DNA from 3 places in the Streptomyces sp. NPDC006393 genome. Region 1 is predicted to be linked to each of the others. Evidence: riboswitches for the same ligand, from Rfam matches in the RefSeq annotation. Region 1 holds a riboswitch; each other region holds the start of a gene.

Region 1 (7,181 bases):
AGGCACATCTTGGCCGCGACCTCGACCGAGACCGACCCGGAGTCGGCGAGAAAGACATGTTCCAGACCGTCGGGCGACATGTCGACAAGGAGCTTCGCGAGCCGGACGGCGGGCTCATGGGTGAGCCCGCCGAACATCACATGGCTCATCCGGCCCAGCTGGGCATGGACGGCCTCGTTGAGCACCGGGTGGTTGTACCCGTGGATCGCGGCCCACCAGGACGACATGCCGTCCACGACGTCGTCGTCGGTTCCGTCGGCGTGCCTCAGTTTCAGACGGACGCCGCTCGCCGACTCGACGACGAGCGGTTCCTGACGGCCGGGCATCGGGCCGTACGGGTGCCACACGTGCCGCCGGTCGAGCTCCAGCAGCGCGGACACGCTCAGGTCGCTGGGGCCGGGCAGATCAGGCATTGGGCGCGAGATCCGTTCCGGCGCCCCGGCGGCGCACGGCGACCAGGTCCGTGCGGGGCTCGCTCACCGAGGGGGCCGCGTCGGCGGCGGTACCGCACACGCCGCCCTCGTGACAGCCGACGGAGGCGCCCTCGTGACAGCCACCGGAGGAGCCGTCGTGGCAGCCGCCGGACGCCCGGTGCTCCGGCAGCGTCACCTGGCCGGCGCCCTCCACCTCGAATCCGGCGTCCGCGATCATCTCCAGGTCGGCCTTGCCGGCCTGGCCCTCGCTGGTCAGGTAGTCACCGAGGAAGATCGAGTTGGCCAGGTGCAGGGCGAGCGGCTGCATCGTGCGCAGATGCACCTCGCGGCCACCCGCGATCCGTACCTCCACATCGGGGCAGACGAACCGGACCATCGCCAGGATGCGCAGACAGCGCTGCGGGGTGAGGTTCCACTCCTTGGCCAGCGGGGTGCCCTCGAACGGGATCAGGAAGTTCACCGGCACCGAGTCCGGGTCCAGTTCGCGCAGCGAGAACACCACGTCGACCAGGTCCTCGTCGCTCTCGCCCATGCCGGCGATGAGCCCGGAGCAGGCGGACAGCCCGGCCGCGTGCGCCTTGGTCACGGTGTCCACCCGGTCGGCGTAGGTGTGGGTGGTGGTGATGTCGCCGTAGGTCGCCTCGGAGGTGTTGAGGTTGTGGTTGTAGGCGTCGGCCCCGGCCTCGCGCAGCCGCTCGGCCTGGCCGTCGGAGAGCAGCCCGAGACAGGCGCACACCTCGACGCCCTCGTTCTGGTCCTTGATGGCCTTGATGGTCTCCGAGACCCGGTCCACGTCACGGTCGGTCGGACCGCGCCCGCTGGCCACCAGGCACACCCGCTTGGCGCCGCCGGCCAGCCCGGCCGCCGCGGCCTCGGAGGCCTCGTCCGGCTTGAGCCAGGTGTACTTGAGGATGTCCGCCTTCGAGCCGAGCCGCTGAGAGCAGTAGGAGCAGTCCTCGGGGCACAGGCCCGACTTGAGGTTGACCAGATAGTTGAGTTTCACCCGTCGGCCGAACCAGTGGCGGCGCACCTTGCCGGCCGCCGCCACCACATCGAGCAGGTCGTCGTCGGAGGTGGCCAGGACGGCCAGAGCTTCCTCGCGGGTCGGCAGCTCGCGCCGAAGCCCCTTGTCCACCAGCGTGTTCAGCAGGTCCATGAGAGTCGATCCTGTCCTAAGGGACCGCCCCGGGCCAAGGAGGGTTTGCACAACTACAGTCGGTTCGACGTGTGGGTATTGCCACACGATGCCCGGCCGGCCGTCCGGCTAGTGTCTGTGCACTGCCTACAAAAGCCCGGAGGAACCATGGCGTTCGGCTGGATCGACGAGCAGGCGGACGCGCGCCGCCGGGCCGGACTCGTACGGACCCTGCGCCCCCGTCCGGCCGACTCGCCGCTGCTGGACCTGGCGAGCAACGACTACCTGGGGCTGGCCCGCCACCCCGAGGTGACCGGCGCGGCCGCCGCGGCGGCGCGCGCCTGGGGCGGCGGCTCCACCGGCTCCCGGCTCGTCACCGGCACCACGGAACTGCACACGGAACTGGAGCGCGAGCTGGCGGACTTCTGCGGCTTCGAGGCGGCGCTCGTGTTCTCCTCCGGATACGCCGCCAACCTCGCCGCGGTCACCGCGCTCGCGCCGCACGGCTCGCTGATCGTCTCCGACGCGGGCAACCACGCCTCGCTCATCGACGGCTGCCGGCTGGCCCGCGCCACCACTCAGGTCGTCGCGCACGCCGACCCCGAGGCCGTGCGCAAGGCGCTCGGCACCCACGCGGGCGAGGCGGTCCTCGTCTCCGACACCGTGTTCTCGGTCGACGGCGACGCGGCCCCGCTCGCCGAGTTCGCGGCGGCCTGCCGGGAGCGCGGTGCGGGACTGGTTGTCGACGACGCCCACGGCCTGGGCGTCCTCGGCCCCGGCGGCCGCGGCGCCCCGCACGCGGCAGGGCTCGCGGGCGCCGACGACGTGGTGGTGACGGCCACGCTGTCCAAGTCGCTCGGCAGCCAGGGCGGGGCCGTGCTCGGACCCGCCCGGGTGATCGAACACCTGGTCAACGCGGCCCGGACGTTCATCTTCGACACGGGCCTGGCCCCCGCCGCGGCGGGGGCGGCCCTGGCCGCCCTGAGGCTGCTGCGCCGCGAACCGGAACGGGCGGCGCGGGCGCGCACGGTGGCGGCCGAACTGCACGCACGCCTGACCGCCGCGGGGCTCGAGGCGGTGCGCCCGGACGCCGCGGTGGTCTCCGTGCGGGCGCCGTCCCAGGAGAGTGCCGTGCGCTGGGCGGCCGACTGCAGTGCGGCGGGCCTGGTCGTAGGATGCTTTCGTCCTCCTTCCGTGCCCGACGGCATCTCACGGCTCCGGCTGACCGCCCGTGCCGACCTCTCCGGGGCTCAGATCGAACGCGCTGTACGGGTGATCGGCGAGACGCGGCCATGAGTCGGCGTGACACGGCCGTGCGCCACCGGATACGGACTCAGATGCGGTGCACCGCGGCCGTGAAGTCCGCCCAGCTCCCGGGGGAGAAGAGCAGCGCGGGTCCGGCCGGGGCCTTGGAGTCGCGCACGGCGAGCAGTCCGGCGCACGGCCCTGAGGCCGGCCGGGCCGTCTCGACGCAGTTGTTGGCTCCCGTGCTGTAGCTGCTGCGCAGCCACCGCACACCGTGCAGATCGGTAGGGGAAGGTACGTGCCGCAGCAAAGCGGACATGGTGCCTCCTTACGCGGTTGCGTGCCGTGCCGTCACCTGTCGTGGTGTATCGCGGCGATGAAGTCCAACGAGTCCTCGATCGAAAGCGCGTGGTACCGAAGGGAGTTGAAGGCCTCGGTGTAGGCCTCTAGGTCTTCTTTCCGTTCGAGGTGGAGGCTACTCGTCAAGTGGTCGAGAACAACGACGTCCAGATCAGAAGTGTTCGAAAATGAAAAGATTACGAAAGGCCCGGTGATGCCGATATGCGCCCCGGCGGCGAACGGCAGTACCTGGAGCCGGACTTGGGGCAGTCGTGCCGCAGCGGTCAGGCGTTCCAGCTGCCGCGCCATCACCTCCGGCCCGCCGACCTCCCGGCGCAGCACCGCCTCGTCCAGTACCGCGTGCAGCTCCAGCGGCTGATCTGCCCGCAGCACGTCCTGCCGGGCCAGCCGCACCTCCACCAGGGCGTCCAGCCGTTCGTCGTCCAGCCCGTCCACGGCGGCCCGGGTCACCGCGCGGGCGTACTCCGGGGTCTGCAACAGCCCCGGGACCACCGAGGTCTCCAGCGTGCGCATCGCGGTGGCCTGGGACTCCAGGCTGATGAAGTCCCGGTACGTCGGCGGCAGTACGCCCCGATAGGCGTGCCACCAGTGCTCCCGCTCGTCGCCGCCGTCGGAGCCCGCCAGCACCATGAGCAGATCGCGCAGACGGGCGTCGCGGACCGCGTAGGCGTCCAGCAGTAACCGCACATCGGCCGGTTTGACCCCGCTCGCGCCGGTCTCGATCCGGCTCACCTTCGACTGGTGCCAGCCCACCAGCCGGGCCGCCTCACCACTGGTGAGGCCCGCGTCGGCGCGCAGCGCGCGCAGTTCGGCGCCCAGCTTGCGGCGGCGCACCGCGGGACCGTGCTGCATCGACTGCTCCTCACTCCTTCTGGGCTCCCGGTGACAGCCTTCGGGAACCCGCGCCAAATCCGCTCGGCCGTCGCAGAGTTCACCGCTTCGAGCGACAGATATATGCATATCTTGGTGGATCGCCACCCGTGACCGGCCCGGTGGTGGCAGTCTGACGGCGAAGCACCAGTCCGGGACCGTACTCGAACCATCCGCTCCGTGTCGGACCCCGGTCCCGTGGGAAAGGGACGACGTCGCCATGGCAGACCATCTGGAAGCATCCGTCACTCTGCCGAGCGATCCCGCCTCGGTCTCCGCCGCCCGGACCTATGTGGTGGGCACCCTGGCGGAGTGGGGCCTTCCGTCGGACACGGACACCGCCGACACCGTACGGCTCATCGTCTCCGAACTCGCCACCAACGCCGTGCAGCACACCCTCGGGCAGTCACCCACCTTCACGGTGGACATGGTCCTGGAACGGGACGAACACCTGCGCATCGGCGTGACCGACAGCCACCCGCGGTTCCCCAGACGACTGCCGGCCGCCGTCCAGCAGGACAACGGCCGGGGAATGGTGATCATCCGGTGGCTCACGGCGGAGTGCGGCGGCAGCCTCACTGTGCGGCCCACCCGCGAGGGCGGCAAGACGGTCTGGATCGAGCTCCCGTGGACCTTCGAGGACCGCCCGGTGACGACGGCGGGCCGACAGGAGTCGTAGGCGCGGCTGAGGGGGTGTGCGTGACGGCCCGAGGCGGTGGCGGCGGCCCGCAGGCCCCGCCACCGCCTCGGGCTCGTCAGCTGACCCGGCCGTACCAGACGCTGCGCGTCCAGATCTTCTCGAGCCGCACCACGTCCCCGGTCCGCGGAGCGTGCCAGATCTTGCCGCTGCCGGCGTAGATGCCGACGTGGTAGACGTACGAGCCCGAGTGGAAGAACACCAGGTCCCCGGCCCTGCGGCTGCGTGCGGAGATGTGGCGGGTCCTGTTGTACTGCTGGGCGGCCGTGCGCGGCAGCCGCTTGCCCGCCTTCTTGAACGAGTACAGCGTGAGCCCGGAGCAGTCGAACCTGCGCGGACCGGTCGCTCCCCACTGGTAGGGGGCGCCCTTCTTGGACGCCGCGATCTTGAGCGCCTTCGTCGCCAGGGTCGCGGCCGAGGCGTCCGGCGCGAAGCCCGGCACCACGATCGAGCCGCCCACGGCGGCGATGGTCAGGGCCGAGGCCGTGCCGGCCCGGGCCATGAACGACGGGACACGATTGAGCGCAGTCATGCGCAACCCTTCGTCAGCCGCCTGTGAAGGATGACCTGTCGGATTCGGGCTGGCGAAGTAGCCCGGCCGCGTCGGACGCGGCTTCACCCCAAGGGCTGCTCGGCCCGGCCATGGCGTGACCGAACCGGCGACCCGTCGTGCTCGGGTCCTCCACTCCTGCCGATCCACTGCCGTCGACCGGTCGTCCGGGCGGCGGCAGGACTCGGCGTCCGCCCGGACCGCCCCGCCGCTGCGGCGGGGGCTTGTCGTCAGACAGGGATCTTGGCTCACGGATGTCCGAAAATCCCAACGGAACCGGAGATTTGTGTTGTTACTCACCACTCACCCGTTCGGGTGGACACCCCCGCCTTCGAACGTCTGTCGCCTTCCGGGGCGAGGCCCGGACCAGCGTCGTAACACCTCGTTGCGCCAAGTGGGGCAGGTGCGTTGCGCAACCGCTGCGGCCCGGGAGAAGGATCGTCGTTTCCACCGAAAGGCCGTACGTCATTTGGTCCGTTCCGGCCTATCCGCGCCCGCCGTGTCTCCGCCGCCGGGCCGTCGCACGGCTGCGGGGGCGTCAACTCGCGGCGTCGGAGGGCACCGTGACGCGGGCGGTGCGCCGGTCGCCGTCCAGGACCCGCAGCGCCCGCGCCAGGGTCGCCGCGTGCAGCTCCGTCTCGCCCCGCTGGTGCATCAGCGTCAGAGCGTCGCGCAGCTCGGCCGCCCTGCCGACCAGGGCCTGGGCGGCCCTCAGGCCCCGGTAGGTGTCGCCGGACCGGGCGGGATTGATCCGGCCGAGCAGGTCCACCACGTCGAGGTAACGGTCGATCAGTTCCGCCTCGGCGCGGGTCAGCGCCGGCAGCGGCGGCAGCTCGGGTGGCAGCATCGGCGGCTCACCCCGCGTCCGGTGCGGTCCGTACGGCGTCGCGGCCCGGGACGATCCGGTCCACGAGCCCGTACTCCAGCGCGCCTTGCGCGTCCAGGATCCGCTCGCGGTCCAGGTCCGCGGCCACCTGCTCCGGGGCGCGCCCGGTGTGCCGTACGAGCATGTCCTCCAGGCGGGCCCGCACGCGCAGCAGCTCCTCCGCGCGGACGGTCAGGTCCGACACCTGCCCCTCCACCGGCTCGGGCAGCGACGGCTGGCGCAGCACCATCCGTGCGCCGGGCAGCGCGGACCGCTTGCCCGGGGCGCCCGCGGCCAGCAGCACGGCCGCGGCCGAGACGGCCTGGCCCAGGCAGACCGTCGCCACGTCGCAGGCGACGAACGCCATCGTGTCGTGGATCGCCGCCATGGCCTCGAAGGATCCGCCGGGCGAGTTGACGTACAGCGAGATGTCCCGGTCGGGGTTCTGGTGCTCGAGATGGACGAGCTGTGCGACGACGTCGTTCGCCGAGATGTCGTCGATCGGCGTGCCGAGCAGGACGATCCGTTCCTCCAGGAGTTTCGCGTACGGGTCCAGGGTGCGTCGTCCGGCGCTCGTGAGCTCGGTGAACTCCGGCGGGACGTGGTGGTCGGACGGTCGGTTCATGGCGCATCTCCTCCAGAGAGAGATCTGTAAAAAATGTACAGGACGTACGTACGTGGAGGAGGGGTGTCGCCGGGGATCGCACGGTGATCCGGCGGTGATCCGGTCTCCGGTCGTGCTCCGGAGGGTCCTGGAGCAAGCTGGAGATGGAACTCCGGCCGCTCGACGACCCAGGAGATCTCGATGGCGTTCTTCGCGATTTCCCGGTGGCATCCCCTCCAGCCGCTCTCCGTGACCGATCTCGTGCTGGAGCACGAGCGGCTGCACGAGGAGATCGGCCAGCTGCGGCACGCCGTGACCTCGCACGCCGTCATCGACCAGGCCATCGGTGCGGTGGTGGCCTTCGCCGGGGTGCCGCCCGACGACGCCTGGCGGGTGCTGCGGGAGGTCTCGCAGCGCACGA
Region 2 (7,181 bases), on a different contig from region 1:
AAACAGATCGGCTTCACCGGAATCATCGACCTCGACCTGCGCTTCGACCGGCGCGACGGACAGTACAAGCTTCTCGACTTCAACCCGCGCATGGGCGCCCAGTTCCGGCTCTTCGAGAACGAGTCGGGGGTGGATGTCGTACGCGCCATGCACCTCGACCTGACCGGGCGGCCCGTTCCCGAGGGGGAACAGCGGGCCGGCCACCGCTACGTCGTGGAGAACATCGACCTGCCCGCCCTGATCGCCTACCGGCGCAGCGGATACACCACACCGCACGCCCCGGCGAAGGCGAGCGGGACCGAGCCGGCCTGGTTCGCGGGTGACGACCCGCTGCCGTTCCTCACCATGCTGGCCCGCTTCGTGCGGCCGGGCGCGAAGCACCTGTTCCAGCTGTGGCGCACCAACCGCCGTAGCGGCACGACCGGTTAGACGCCATGTCCGGCGGTCGTCCCGCGGCCGGCCCCGCCCACCGCGGCGGCAGGTGACGCGACGCATCTGCACATCCTGGGGAGGGACTTCGTAAATCGTCTTGGCCGCGTTGGGCTTCCTCGGCCACGAGCTGCGCACGGAGCTTCGTGTGCGGCACGGAGTTCGCCTCACCACGGCCGGCCCGCCATCTGGCGGTGGCACACGGCTCAGCATTTCGCGGAGGCGGTGGACGAGTTGGAGGGAGGTGGCGGCCGGTAAGGCGGGGCTGCAGGGGGCGTCCGGTTCCGGTGGGGCCGGGGGTGCGGCGGATCCGTATTCTCTGATCATGCCCGCTCCCCTTGCATATGCCCTCATCGCCACCGACCTGGACGGAACGCTGCTGCGCGCCGACGACACCGTGTCCGAGCGGTCCCTGGCCGCACTCGCGCGGGCCGCGGCGGCCGGTGCCCGGCACCTCGTCGTCACCGGCCGGCCGGCGCCGAGGGTCCGGGCGCTGCTGAAGGCCCTGGGCTCCACGGGCCTCGCGGTGTGCGGCCAGGGGGCGCAGCTCTACGACGCCGGGGCCGACCGTCTGCTGTGGTCGGTCACGCTGGACACGGAGACGGCCGAGACCGCGCTCGGCAAGATCGAGGCCGAGGTGGGGGAGGTGTACGCCGCGGTCGACCAGGACGGAGCGGACGGGCTCACGCTCATCGAGCCGGGGTACCGCATGCCGCACCCGACCCTGCCGGCGTGGCGGGTCGAGCGGCGTGAGGAACTGTGGCAGGCGCCCATCAGCAAGGTGCTGCTGCGCCATCCCGTGCTGTCCGACGACGAGTTGGCCGAGGTCGCCCGTGGCGCGGTCGGTTCGCTCGCCACGGTCACCATGTCGGGGCCGGGGACCGTCGAGCTCCAGCCCTGCGGCATCACCAAGGCGACCGGGCTGGCGCTGGCCGCCGAGCGCCTGGGGCTCGGCCGGCACAGCGCCGTGGCCTTCGGGGACATGCCGAACGACATCCCCATGTTCCAGTGGGCCGCCCGGGGCGTGGCCATGGCCAACGCCCATCCCGAGCTGAAGGCCGTGGCCGACGAGGTCACCCTGTCGAACGAGGACGACGGCATCGCCGTCGTCCTCGAGCGGTTGTTCCCCTAGAGAACGGGTGGGGCGACGAGAACGGGGGGGCGGCCGATCAGTACGCGCTGAAGACGTTGTCGATCGAGCCGTACCGGTCGGCCGCGTAGTTGCAGGCGGCCGTGATGTTCGCGACCGGGTCGTAGATGTCGAACGAGGTGCCGTCGACGTGGTAGGCGTTGAAGGTCGGCTGGATGACCTGGAGCAGGCCCTTGGACGGGATGCCCTTGGCGGCGTTGGAGTCCCAGAGGTTGATGGCCTGCGGGTTGCCGGACGACTCGCGCATCACGTTGCGGTAGATGCCGTTGTAACTGCCCGGGATGCCCTTGTCGGACATGATCGCGAGGGACTCGCGGATCCAGCCGTCGAGGGTGTTCGGGTAGGCCACCGTGCTCGCGGCCTCGGTGGTCGTGCTCTTGGCCGGGGTGGCGGCGGAGGCGCTGGTGGCGCCGATGAGCGGCAGGGCGAGGACGGCGGCACCCGTGCCGCTGACGGCGAGGGTGCGGACGAGACGAGCGGCGCGGGTACGGCGCTGGACCTGTGCGGGCATGGAAATTCCTCTCCTACGCCTGCGAGGTGAGCTGTCGGGTTCGGGCGGGGAGGTGCCCGGCCGTGTCCCGCGGGACACGGCTTCACCCCAAGCCGTTCCGGCACGGCGTACGACGACGTACGGCGCTCCGGCCCGGCGACTTACCTGGGTCCCCCGCTCCTGCCATGAGTGGTTCGGTCGATGGGCATCGGGCGGCGGCAGGATTCGGCGTCCGCTCGATGGACCGGGAACGTATGCGAGAGCACATGTCCGGAACAAGTGCTCGGATTGCAGATCGTCCTGATTGACCTTGATCTGAGACGTATGGGGCGCTTGATCCTTTGCTATTGCCAAGGGTCAACTGGCATGCGGGGGAAGGGAAGGCGAGAAGAGGGGGCGCACGGAGGGTCGAAGGCCCGGCGTGACCCAACTCACGGTTTCATGGAGCGAAGAGCAATTACGGCTAAGCGGAATTGAGATGACAATAGGGTTAAATCGGGCCATGGGGTGTGCGGGCGTGACGGTCGTCACTTCGGGTGACCTCGTGGCCAGTGCGTACGTGTGCACCTGTGCGCATGTGTGCGAGTGGAGGCGACCCCGGGTAGGGAGAGGTAAGTCGCTAAATATCTGTGCATATGTGGCGATCGAAAACATATCGGGCGTGATCCGATACCGCCTGGCCTGTATAGGTGGGCGCCATCGGTGATCGAAACGTGACCGGATACGCTGACTTGAGTGATGGCAGCGACCTATCGACAAACCGTGTAAGCGCCAGCAGACACCAGCAGACAGGAGACCCCTCGTGACCGTCGTCGGGCCGTTCGGGCTGAGCGTGCGGGACCAGGCTCTCGAAGCCGATGTCCAGGCCGGATTGGCGGCTGTCGAGGAAGGGCTGCTCGAGGCCACCAAGAGTGAGGTCCCCTTCATCACCGAGGCCGCGCAGCACCTGGTCAAGGCGGGCGGGAAGCGGTTCCGGCCGCTGCTCGTGATGCTGGCGGCGCAGTTCGGCGACCCGTACGCGCCGGGGGTCGTGCCCGCGGCCGTGGTGGTGGAGCTGACCCACCTGGCCACGCTGTACCACGACGACGTGATGGACGAGGCCGCCGTGCGGCGCGGGGTGGCCAGCGCGAACACCCGCTGGGGCAACTCCGTCGCGGTCCTCACCGGCGACTTCCTGTTCGCCCGGGCCTCCCAGATCCTCGCCGACCTCGGGCCCGAGGCGGTCCGCGTGCAGGCACTGGCGTTCGAGCGGCTGGTCACCGGGCAGATCCTGGAGACGGCGGGGCCGCAGGACGGACGGGATCCGGTCGACCACTACCTGGACGTGCTGGGCGGCAAGACGGGGTCGCTGGTGGCCGTGTCGTGCCGGTTCGGCGCGATGATGTCCGGCGCCGACGAGACCGTCGTGGACGTGCTGACGCAGTACGGCGAGCGGCTGGGTGTCGCGTTCCAGCTGGCCGACGACGTGCTGGACATCGCCTCCGACTCGCACGAGTCCGGCAAGACCCCGGGGACGGACCTGCGGGAGGGCATCGCGACCCTGCCGGTGCTGCGGCTGCGTGAGCGGGCGCAGCGGCTGGGACTGTCCGAGGACATCGCGCTGTGCGAGCTGCTGGACTCCGACCTCAGCGACGACGCGCTCCACGCGGAGGCCCTCGCGGCGCTGCGGGCGCACCCCGCCCTGGAGCAGGCCCGCCGGGACACCGTGCGGTACGCGGAGGAGGCGCGCGCCGCGCTGGCGCCGCTGCCCGAGTGCGACGCCAAGGCCGCGCTGCTCCAGCTGTGCGACGCGGTGGTGCACCGCGCCGGCTGAGGCCGGTCCTCCCCGAAGCGGCCTGCTGAGGCCGGTTTCCCTCACGGACACGGGCGGCGTCTCCACCCGACCCCTACGGGTCGGGTGGAGACGCCGCCGCTTCATGTCATACCGCAGGCGTACGCGGAGTTGGCTCCGCGGTCTGACGCTTCCGCGCGGCCGATTTGGTCAGATGGAAACCACGGACCACACCACTCCTCACCGATTCGGGTGAGAATGGCGGCTCGGGGTGGGAGCAGTACAGACGGTCAGCCGCCGCCGACGACGGAGGTAAGGCACACATGGCACCGTACGAATCCGACGACACCAGGAGCGCGGCGGTCGACGACCCGCACTCGGCGCGGCGCAAGGCCGCGCGCTACGTCGTCCCGGTCGCGGTGGTGGGGGTGGCGGCGGCGACCATCGGGCTCGTCCCCGCACTCGCCGACTCCGGCGACCCGGACCTTCCGAAGATCACCGCGCAGCAACTCATCGAGAAAATCGCCAAGTCGGACGTCCAGCAGCTGTCCGGCACCGCCAAGATCACCACCGACCTCGGTCTGCCGAACCTCGGCGGTCTGGAGAGCGGCCTGCTCTCCGGCGCCGCCAAGGGCGGTGACGGATCGTCGGCCGACCCGAGCACCAAGCTGACCGAGCTGGCCTCCGGCACGCACACCCTGCGCGTCGCGGCGGACGGCCCGGACCGGCAGAAGGTCTCGCTGATCGAGAGCGCCGCCGAGTACAGCCTCATCCACAACGGCAAGGACGTCTGGGGCTACGACAGCAAGTCCAACGAGGTCTACCACAGCACCGCGGAGCAGGACGGCACCAAGCACCGGGACGAGGTGCCGGCCACGCCCAAGGACTTCGCCGACCAGGCCCTGAAGTCGGTCGACGACACCACCTCGGTGACGGTCGACGGCACCGCGCAGGTCGCCGGCCGGGACGCCTACCGGCTGGTCATCAAGCCCAAGCACGCCTCCGGCACCACGGTCGGCGTGATCAGCATCGCGGTGGACTCCAGGACCGGGATGCCGCTGAAGTTCACGCTCACCCCGGCGAGCGGGGGCGCCGCCGTGGTGGACGCCGGCTTCACCCAGGTCAGTTTCGCCAGGCCGGCCGCTTCCACGTTCGACTTCACCCCGCCCAAGGGCGCGAAGGTCACCGAGAAGAAGGACGCCGAGGCGGGCGCGCGCTCCGTCCGGCCGGGGGCCCCGCACCGGGACCTCGCCCCGCAGAAGGGGTTCGCCAAGGAGGGCACGAAGGTCCTCGGCAAGGGCTGGAACTCCATCGCGGTCCTCGACTCCGGCGCCAAGGGCGGCATCCCGTCGTCCTCCGGCAAGGGGGACCTGGGCGGCTTCCTCGGCTCGCTCGGCGACCACGTCAGCGGGAAGTTCGGCAAGGGCACGGTCTTCTCCACCCGCCTGGTCAACGCCCTGATCACGGACGACGGCAAGGTCTACGTCGGCACCGTCACCAAGGACGCCCTGGTGAAGGCGGCGAACGCCGGACAGTAGGCACACGAGAGCACGACGGACCGAGGAGCCGAGGGAGCCGATGGACGAGGTGTCCGCCACGCAGCCGGAGCGGGCCGCGCGGGGTGCGGAAGACGGCGTCATCCACACCCGTGCGCTCACCAAGCGCTACCGCGGCGGGCAGCTCGCCGTCGACGGCCTGGACCTGACCGTCCCGGAGGGCAGCGTCTTCGGCTTCCTCGGTCCGAACGGCTCGGGCAAGACCACCACCATCCGCATGCTGATGGGGCTGATCGAACCCACGTCCGGCACGGCACGGGTCCTGGGGCACCCCATGCCCCGCTCCTCGCGCGCCGTGCTGCCGCACGTCGGCGCGCTGATCGAGGGCCCGGCCCTGTACGGCTTCCTGACCGGCCGGGACAACCTGCTGCGCTACGACGCCGCCGACCCGACCGCCGATCCACGCACCCGCGGGGCCCGGGTCTCGGCCGCACTGGACCGGGTGGGACTGACCGCCGCCGCGGGCAAGAAGGCCAGGGCGTACTCGCTGGGCATGAAGCAGCGCCTCGGACTCGCCGCCGCGCTGCTCCAGCCGCGCAGACTGCTCGTCCTGGACGAACCGACCAACGGCCTCGACCCGCAGGGCATGCGGGAGATCCGCTCCCTGGTGCGGGAGCTGGCCTCCGACGGCACGACCGTCTTCCTCTCCTCTCATCTGCTGGACGAGATCGAGCAGGTGTGCACGCACGCGGCCGTCATGGCCCGGGGCAGGCTGGTCACCCAGGGCTCGGTCGCCGAGCTGGCCGCCGGGGCCCGCGGCCGGCTGGTGGTCACCACACCGGACACGACGGAGGCGGCCCGGGTGCTGAAGGAACAGGGAGTCGGCGACGTCGTCGTCACCGACGACCGGGTGACCGGCGAGCCGCCGGAGCGCGATCTCGCCGAGGTGAACGCCGCTCTTGTCACGGCAGGCGTGCGCGTGCGGGGCTTCGGGGTCGAACGCGCCTCGCTGGAGGACGCGTTCGTGGCACTCACGGGGGAGGGGTTCGATGTCGCGGGCTGAGGCGGCGCCGGGGCCGGCGCGGATCGCCGCGGGTTCCCCGAAGCCGCTGTGGACCCTCGGGCTGCTGCGCAGTGAGCTGGTGACCACCTTCCGGCGCTGGCGCACCCTCGCGCTGCTCGGTGTGCTGGCAGCCGTGCCGGTCCTCGTCGGAGTGGCCGTCCGGATCGAGACCGGCGGCGGCTCGTCCGCAGCGGGCGGGGGCGGTGGCGGTCCGGCGTTCATCACACAGATCACCAACAACGGGCTCTTCCTGGTGTTCACCGCGCTGGCGGCCACACTGCCGTTCTTCCTGCCGATGGCCGTGGGCGTGGTCGCGGGCGACGCGATAGCCGGCGAGGCGAACGCGGGCACCCTGCGCTATCTGCTGGTCGCCCCGGCGGGCCGCACCCGCCTGCTGCTCACCAAGTACGCCACGGCGATGGCCTTCTGTCTGGTCGCCACCCTGGTGGTCGCCGTCTTCGCGCTCGCCGTGGGCGCGCTGCTCTTCCCACTGGGCGACCTGACGACCATCTCCGGCACCCGGATCAGCTTCGCCGAGGGGCTGGTCCGGGCGCTGCTGATAGCCCTCGTCGTCGCCGTGTCACTGACCGGGGTCGCCGCCCTCGGTCTGTTCGTCTCCACGCTGACCAACAGCGGCATCGCGGCCATGGCGACGACCGTGGGCCTGCTGATCACGGTGCAGATCCTCGACCAGATACCCCAGCTGCACGCGATCCAGCCGTACCTCTTCTCGCACTACTGGATGTCCTTCGCCGACCTGATGCGCGAGCCGGTCTACTGGG
Region 3 (7,181 bases), on a different contig from region 1:
ACGTCCTTCGCGGACAGACGCGGATAGGGCGCGAAGAAGCGGTAGTACTTGGACTCGTCCGAGACCTGCTCGTAGAAGCTGACCAAGCGGTCGGCGTCCTGGGCGGTGATGGGGCGGATCCGGGCCGTGCCGCCGTCGCGCAGCACCACGTCGGCCTCCCAGTGGGCGGGATACTCATGCCGGTCCGACGAGGTCTGCATGGGGCCCAGAGTACGGCTAGCGTCCGACAACGGCGCGAGGCAGTCTGTGGAGGAACCGCGCGAGGAAACCCATCGGACCGAGGCCGCGGTCCGACGCATTCCGGGACGGGACACCGTGCCGCTCCGGGGCGTGCTCCACGTGTGGGAAACTGGTCTAGACAACCCTGATACACCGAAGGGCAGCATCACATGGCTGAGCGCCGCGTCAACGTCGGCTGGGCCGAGGGCCTCCACGCCCGCCCCGCTTCCATCTTCGTCCGGGCCGCCACGGCCGCAGGTGTCCCCGTGACGATCGCCAAGGCCGACGGCACCCCCGTCAACGCGGCCTCCATGCTGGCCGTCCTCGGCCTCGGCGCCCAGGGCGGCGAGGAGGTCGTCCTGGCCTCCGACGCCGAGGGCGCGGACGCCGCCCTGGACCGGCTGGCCAAGCTGGTCTCCGAGGGGCTCGAGGAGCTTCCCGAGACGGTCTGACGGTCCGGTCGAGCGCTGACGTCGCGTCTCGACTCGAGCACTGAAGCCGCGTCGCCCGCACCGGGTGGCGCGGCTTCGCTCTCTCCGGCTCGTCCCTCAACGGACCGGCTCGGGGGATCGCCTCAGCGGATCAGCTCAGAGGGTCGATTCAGTCGATTCAGAGGATCGGGCAGCGGATCGGCTCAGAGGACGGCTCAGAGGATCGGCCGCACAGCGCGCCGAACGAAATTCCGATGCACCGGAAAGCCATCCCCGAAAAGGGCAGGGCGAATACCGCCACACGGAATTCCCCTCTTTGTATACGGCCGCCGCGTTAATTCCGTGCTCCCGATGTGTTTACGGGACGTTGCGAAGTCCTCACCCGGTGGGCGGCGGTCGCGCGCTCGGCGTGCACGGCGGTCAGCGCCCGCGCGCGCTCGCCGTCGCCGCGCGCCACCGCGTCGGCGATGGCGCCGTGCTCGGCCCAGGACTCCACCGGGTCGGCCGGGACCGGCACCGAGTACATCCAGGCGATCTTGTGCCGCAGCTGGGTCAGCATGGCGGTGAGCGCCGGGCTGCCGCAGGCCTGGGTGAGCGTCTCGTGGAACCAGCCCCCCAGGGACCGCAACTCATCGCCGCCGCCGCTCACGGCCCGTTCCTGCCCCAGCCTGACCAGGCCCCGCAGCACCTTCAGATGGGCCTCCGTGCGCCGCTGGGCGGCCCTGGAGGCAGCCAGCGGTTCCAGCAGGAGCCGCATCTCCAGCAGGTCGGCGGCCTCCTGCTCGGTGGGCTCCGCCACGCACGCCCCGGCGTGCCGCCGGGTCACCACGAAGCCCTCGGCCTCCAGGGTGCGCAGGGCCTCGCGCACAGGGACCCGCGAGACGCCGTAACGGCGGGCGAGAACCCCCTCGGTGAGCCGGCTGCCGCGCTCATGGACTCCGGCGACGATGTCGTCCCGGATCGCCGTGCACACCGAGTGCGCCGGAATGCGCATGACCGACCTCCGCCTGAATCCCGCCGGAATCCCCGTTTGCGCGCCACACCTGGCGCCCGTTCCGTGACTCTATTCCAGTCAGCGGGAATTTCCGACGGCGGGCCGGAATCCATGGATATTTTTTGGACAGCGCCGCGTCCGGAACGCCGAAAGCCCCGGCTTCACCGGCCGGGGCTTTCGGGCAGGGCTGCGCGGGTCGCTCAGACGTTCACACCGTGCGCGCGGAGGTAGGCGATCGGGTTGATGTCGGAGCCGTACTCCGCGGTGGTGCGGGCCTCGAAGTGGAGGTGCGGTCCGGTGACGTTGCCGGTCGCGCCGGACAGGCCTATCCGCTGGCCCGGGACGACCTTCTGGCCCACCGAGACGCCGATGGACGACAGGTGCCCGTACTGGGTGTACATGCCGTCGGCCATCCTGATCACGACCTGGTTGCCGTAGGCCCCGCCCCAGCCGGTCTGGACGACGGTGCCGATGCCGACGGCGTGCACGGTGGTGCCGCTCGCGGCGTGGAAGTCGATGCCGGTGTGGGAGCCGGAGGACCACAGGGAGCCGCCGGTCTTGTAGCCGGTGGAGACGTACGAGCCGGAGATCGGCGGCACGAAGGCGTTGAGGCGCTTGCGCTCGGCCTCGCGGGCGGCGCGCTCCTTGGCCTCGCGCTCCTTCTGCGCCAACTCGGCGGCCTTCTTGCGCGCGGCCTCCTCGGCCTTCTTCTGCTCGGCGGCCTGCCGCTGGGCGGCGGCCTGGGCGTCGATCTTCTGGGCGACGCTGTCGCCGATGGTGATGACCGGGGTCAGGCCGGTCTCCTCGGGGGCGGGAGTCTCGGCGGCCAGGGCCGGTGTGGCGGCGAGAGCGCCGAGGACTCCGGTGGTGGTGAGCGCCGCGGCACCCACCGCGCGGGCGGTGGTGCGGTGCATCCGGCTGGGGCGGCGATGCTTCCCGGTGGCGCGCGTGAACGCCATGTAGACGCTGGTCCTTTCCTTCCCTCTCGCCTACCGGGTTAGCTGACGGGTTCGGAGCAGGAAGGTCTCCTACGGACCCCTCGCTGCGCGCGCGGGTGTCCGATTCACCCCAGGGACTGGGTGGGTCCCCGGCTCCCCTGGCTCGCGCCGTACGGGGACTCGGCGATGGCTGTCCGGTGCCGCGGATGCGGCGCACTGCCCGACGAACAGCCGGACCGACGCTAGAGGGGGGCGCTGTCAATTCCCAAACCGATCCGGACTTTTGTAGCGCATGCCACAGGGCAGACAGGCAACCTCTCCCCCAATTCGGACATCGTGGGGCCCTGGTGACGCTTCGGTCACCAGGGCCCCCACGCGCGCGTGCCTCGCGTCCGCTGCCGGACGGTGTTCCCGCGGGCCGCTACTCGGCCGCGACGACGCTCACTTCTCCGATGCCCAGGGCCTCCACGGGCTCCTTGATCTGCGCCGCGTCACCGACGAGGATCGTCACCAGCCGGTCCACCGGGAAGGCGCTCACGACCGCCGCGGTGGCCTCCACCGTGCCGGTGGCGGCGAGCTGCTGATAGAGCGTCGCCTGGTAGTCGTCGGGCAGGTGCTGCTCGACCTGGTCGGCCAGCGTGCTCGCCACGGCGGCGGCCGTCTCGTACTTGAGCGGCGCCACACCGACGAGGTTCTGCACGGCGACGTCCCGCTCGGCGTCGGTGAGGCCCTCGGCCGCGAGCTTGCGCAGCACCGTGAAGAGGTCGTCCAGTGCCGGGCCGGTGTTCGGCGTGTCGACCGAGCCGCTGATCGCGAGCATCGCCGCGCCCGAGCCGTCGGGGGCCGAGCGCAGCACCTGGCCGAAGGACCGCACACCGTAGGTGTAGCCCTTCTCCTCGCGCAGGACGCGGTCCAGGCGGGAGGTGAGGGTGCCGCCGAGGCAGTAGGTGCCGAGCACCTGGGCCGGCCACACACGGGCGTGCCGGTCGGGGCCGATGCGGCCGATGAGGAGCTGGGTCTGGACGGCGCCGGGGCGGTCCACGACGACCACGCGGCCGGTGTCGTCGGCGCGCACCGCCGGCACGGGCCGCGGCTTGGCCGGCGAGCCGGCCCAGGCGCCCAGGGTCTCGCCGAGCAGCTCTTCCAGGTCGATGCCGGTGAGGTCGCCGACGACCACGGCGGTGGCCGTGGAGGGGCGGACGTGCCGGTCGTAGAAGGCGCGTACGGCCGCCGCGTCGATGCCGCGGACGGTGTCCTCGGTGCCCTGGCGCGGGCGCGACATGCGCGCGGTGGCCGGGAACAGCTCCTTGGAGAGCTCCATGGCGGCGCGGCGGGAGGGGTTGGCCAGCTCGTGCGGGATCTCGTCGAGCCGGTTGCGCACCAGCCGCTCGACCTCGGAGTCGGCGAACGCGGGCGCCCTGAGGGCGTCGGCCAGCAGGCCGAGCCCCTTGGCCAGGCGGGAGGCCGGAACCTCCAGGCTCAGCCGTACGCCGGGGTGGTCGGCGTGCGTGTCGAGGGTGGCGCCGGCCCGCTCCAGCTCGGCGGCGAACTCCTCGGCGGAGTGCTTGTCGGTGCCCTCGGAGAAGGCCCGCGCCATGATCGTGGCGACACCGTCCAGGCCGACCGGCTCGGCGTCCAGCGGGGCGTCCAGCATCACCTCGACGGCGACGACCTGCTGGCCGGGGCGGTGGCAGCGCAGGACGGTCATGCCGTTGTCCAGCGTGTCGCGCTCGGGCGCCGGGAACGCCCACGGCTTGGCCTCGCCCGCCTTGGGCTGGGGGTGGAAGTCCATCGTGGCGAGCTCGGTCACTTCGCCGCCTCCTCGGTGTCGTCGGTGGCCGCGGCGTCCGCGTCCTTGGCGTCGCCTGCTTCGGCAGTGTCGGCGGCGGTCGGCTCGTAGACGAGCACCGCGCGGTTGTCGGGACGCAGGCGCGCCTTGGCGACCTCCTGGACCTCCTCGGGCGTCACCTCCAGAACGCGCTTGACGGCGGTCAGGGCGAGCTGCGGGTCACCGAAGAGGACCGCGTACCGGCACAGCTCGTCCGCGCGGCCCGCGACCGTGCCGAGCCGGTCCAGCCACTCGCGCTCCAGCTGGGCCTGGGCGCGCTCCATCTCCTCGGCCGTGGGCCCCTCCTCGGCGAACCGGGCGAGTTCCTCGTCGATGGCGGTCTCGATGACCGGGACCTCGACGTCGCCGGAGGTCTTCACGTCCAGCCAGCCCAGCGAGGGCGCCCCGGCCAGCCGCAGCAGGCCGAACCCGGCCGCGACGGCGGTACGGTCGCGGCGCACCAGGCGGTTGTAGAGGCGGGAGGACTCGCCGCCGCCCAGGATGGTCAGCGCGAGGTCGGCCGCGTCGCTCGCGCGCGTGCCGTCGTGCGGGAGCCGGTAGGCGGCCATCAGGGCACGCGCCGGGACCTCCTCCTCGACCACCTCGCGCAGCTGCTCGCCGATGATCTCGGGCAGCGAGCCGTCGCGGGGTGCGGGCTTGCCGTCGTGGGACGGGATGGAACCGAAGTACTTCTCGATCCAGGCCAGCGTCTGCTGCGGGTCGATGTCGCCGACGACCGAGAGGACGGCGTTGTTGGGGGCGTAGTACGTGCGGAAGAACGCGCGGGCGTCCTCCAGGGTGGCCGCGTCCAGGTCGGCCATGGAACCGATCGGCGTGTGGTGGTACGGGTGGCCCTCCGGGTAGGCGAGGGCGGTCAGCTTCTCGAAGGCGGTGCCGTAGGGGACGTTGTCGTACCTCTGCCGGCGCTCGTTCTTCACGACGTCGCGCTGGTTCTCCATCGACTCGTCGTCCAGGGCTGCGAGCAGGGAGCCCATGCGGTCGGCCTCCAGCCAGAGGGCGAGCTCCAGCTGGTGGGCGGGCATGGTCTCGAAGTAGTTGGTGCGCTCGAAGCTGGTGGTGCCGTTGAGCGAGCCGCCGGCGCCCTGCACCAGCTCGAAGTGACCGTTCCCCTTCACCTGACCGGAGCCCTGGAACATCAGGTGCTCGAAAAGGTGAGCCAGTCCGGTCCGTCCCTCGACCTCGTGGCGGGAGCCGACGTCGTACCAGAGGCACACCGCCGCGACCGGGGTCAGGTGGTCCTCGGAGAGCACCACGCGCAGACCGTTGGCCAGGCGGTGCTCGGTCGCTGTCAGGCCGCCGGAGCCTGCCTCGGCTGTGGCCGTGTGACCCATGGGCATGTACGTCCCTTCGATCGCGGTGGCGGTCCGCGCACCGCCCTTCTCCTGCCGGTCCTGCCACTGTATGCAAGCGCACGGACCCCTGGCGAAGTTCCCGAACCCCGTACGCCGAGAGCGAGAAGGAAAGACGCCGGGAACGAGAAGACAAATAAGCGAATACCTGGCCGACACCACCCCCGAGCGGGAGTGGCGACGACGTCCCGGGAGCAGGTGCGACGGGGCCCGCGGCCGGCTCCGCGCGGATCGAGGCGGCGGGGTCGGGAACTCTCCCGTACTCTGCGGGGCGGCCCCGTCTCGGTCGTCACGGTTCCCGTCGTCGGCGGTCGCGGGTGGGCGTTCGAAGGGGGCCGGTCGGTGGGGTGGGGCGGGGTCTTGTCCGGGTTGTCAGTGCGGCGCGCCACAATGGTCCGCGTCAGATCCCGTCACACGCTTCAGCAAGAGTGAGCCGAAGTGGCGCGTCGGTGTCGACGGGGCGGGCGTGCACGGGCCCGAGAGGGCCGAGCGCGGTCGCCCCGCCGAGACCGGCATGAGCGCCCCGTAGGCGAGCGATCAGAGTTCAGGAGGAGCCGGCAGCGATGGCCCGCCGCAGCACGAAGACCCCGCCGCCCGACGAACCGTACGAGGAGAAGATCCTCGACATCGACGTCGTCGACGAGATGCAGGGCTCCTTCCTCGAGTACGCGTATTCGGTCATCTACTCCCGCGCCCTGCCGGACGCCCGGGACGGACTCAAGCCGGTGCACCGCCGCATCGTCTACCAGATGAACGAGATGGGCCTGCGCCCCGAGCGCGGGTACGTGAAGTGCGCCCGCGTCGTCGGCGAGGTCATGGGCAAGCTCCACCCGCACGGCGACGCGTCGATCTACGACGCCCTGGTGCGCCTGGCCCAGCCCTTCTCGATGCGTGTCCCGCTCGTCGACGGCCACGGAAACTTCGGCTCGCTGGGCAACGACGACCCGCCCGCCGCCATGCGGTACACCGAGTGCCGTATGGCCGAGGCGACGAGCCTGATGACCGAGTCCATCGACGAGGACACGGTCGACTTCGCCCCCAACTACGACGGCCAGGAGCAGGAGCCGGCGGCGCTGCCCGCCGCGTTCCCGAACCTGCTGGTGAACGGCTCCTCGGGCATCGCCGTCGGCATGGCCACGAACATGCCGCCGCACAACCTCGGCGAGGTGATCGCGGCCGCCCGCCACCTGATCAGGCATCCGAACGCGGACCTGGACGCCCTGATGAAGCACGTCCCGGGCCCCGACCTGCCCACCGGCGGCCGGATCGTCGGCCTGTCCGGGATCCGCGACGCCTACGAGAGCGGGCGCGGCACGTTCAGGATCCGTGCCACGGTCTCGGTGGAGACCGTCACGGCCCGCCGCAAGGGCCTGGTCGTCACCGAGCTGCCGTTCACGGTCG

What was found. A riboswitch is a leader RNA that binds a small molecule or an ion and turns the genes downstream of it on or off. The one in region 1 is predicted to bind cyclic di-AMP.
Region 2: another riboswitch for cyclic di-AMP. It lies ahead of ABZ484_RS13595 (transglycosylase SLT domain-containing protein); the one in region 1 lies ahead of ABZ484_RS02570 (C40 family peptidase).
Region 3: another riboswitch for cyclic di-AMP. It lies ahead of ABZ484_RS12400 (M23 family metallopeptidase); the one in region 1 lies ahead of ABZ484_RS02570 (C40 family peptidase).

The regions. Positions count from the first base shown of each region.
Region 1 covers NZ_JBEXZD010000003.1:107,302-114,482, forward strand. The annotation lists gene ABZ484_RS02540 (adenosylmethionine--8-amino-7-oxononanoate transaminase) at 1-413, opposite strand, end outside; gene bioB (biotin synthase BioB) at 406-1,590, opposite strand; gene ABZ484_RS02550 (8-amino-7-oxononanoate synthase) at 1,738-2,865, shown strand; gene ABZ484_RS02555 (DUF397 domain-containing protein) at 2,903-3,133, opposite strand; gene ABZ484_RS02560 (helix-turn-helix transcriptional regulator) at 3,166-4,026, opposite strand; gene ABZ484_RS02565 (ATP-binding protein) at 4,265-4,723, shown strand; gene ABZ484_RS02570 (C40 family peptidase) at 4,800-5,273, opposite strand; cyclic di-AMP (ydaO/yuaA leader) riboswitch at 5,277-5,491, opposite strand; gene ABZ484_RS02575 (hypothetical protein) at 5,830-6,138, opposite strand; gene ABZ484_RS02580 (ATP-dependent Clp protease proteolytic subunit) at 6,146-6,781, opposite strand; gene ABZ484_RS02585 (ANTAR domain-containing protein) at 6,962-7,181, shown strand, end outside.
Region 2 covers NZ_JBEXZD010000025.1:6,019-13,199, reverse strand. The annotation lists gene ABZ484_RS13605 (ATP-grasp domain-containing protein) at 1-429, shown strand, start outside; gene ABZ484_RS13600 (HAD family hydrolase) at 755-1,561, shown strand; gene ABZ484_RS13595 (transglycosylase SLT domain-containing protein) at 1,599-2,090, opposite strand; cyclic di-AMP (ydaO/yuaA leader) riboswitch at 2,094-2,279, opposite strand; gene ABZ484_RS13590 (polyprenyl synthetase family protein) at 2,872-3,882, shown strand; gene ABZ484_RS13585 (DUF2092 domain-containing protein) at 4,164-5,378, shown strand; gene ABZ484_RS13580 (ABC transporter ATP-binding protein) at 5,419-6,399, shown strand; gene ABZ484_RS13575 (ABC transporter permease) at 6,386-7,181, shown strand, end outside.
Region 3 covers NZ_JBEXZD010000021.1:66,866-74,046, forward strand. The annotation lists gene ABZ484_RS12385 (GNAT family N-acetyltransferase) at 1-200, opposite strand, end outside; gene ABZ484_RS12390 (HPr family phosphocarrier protein) at 390-671, shown strand; gene ABZ484_RS12395 (GntR family transcriptional regulator) at 985-1,644, opposite strand; gene ABZ484_RS12400 (M23 family metallopeptidase) at 1,845-2,603, opposite strand; cyclic di-AMP (ydaO/yuaA leader) riboswitch at 2,616-2,778, opposite strand; gene ABZ484_RS12405 (pitrilysin family protein) at 3,004-4,392, opposite strand; gene ABZ484_RS12410 (pitrilysin family protein) at 4,389-5,762, opposite strand; gene ABZ484_RS12415 (DNA topoisomerase IV subunit A) at 6,344-7,181, shown strand, end outside.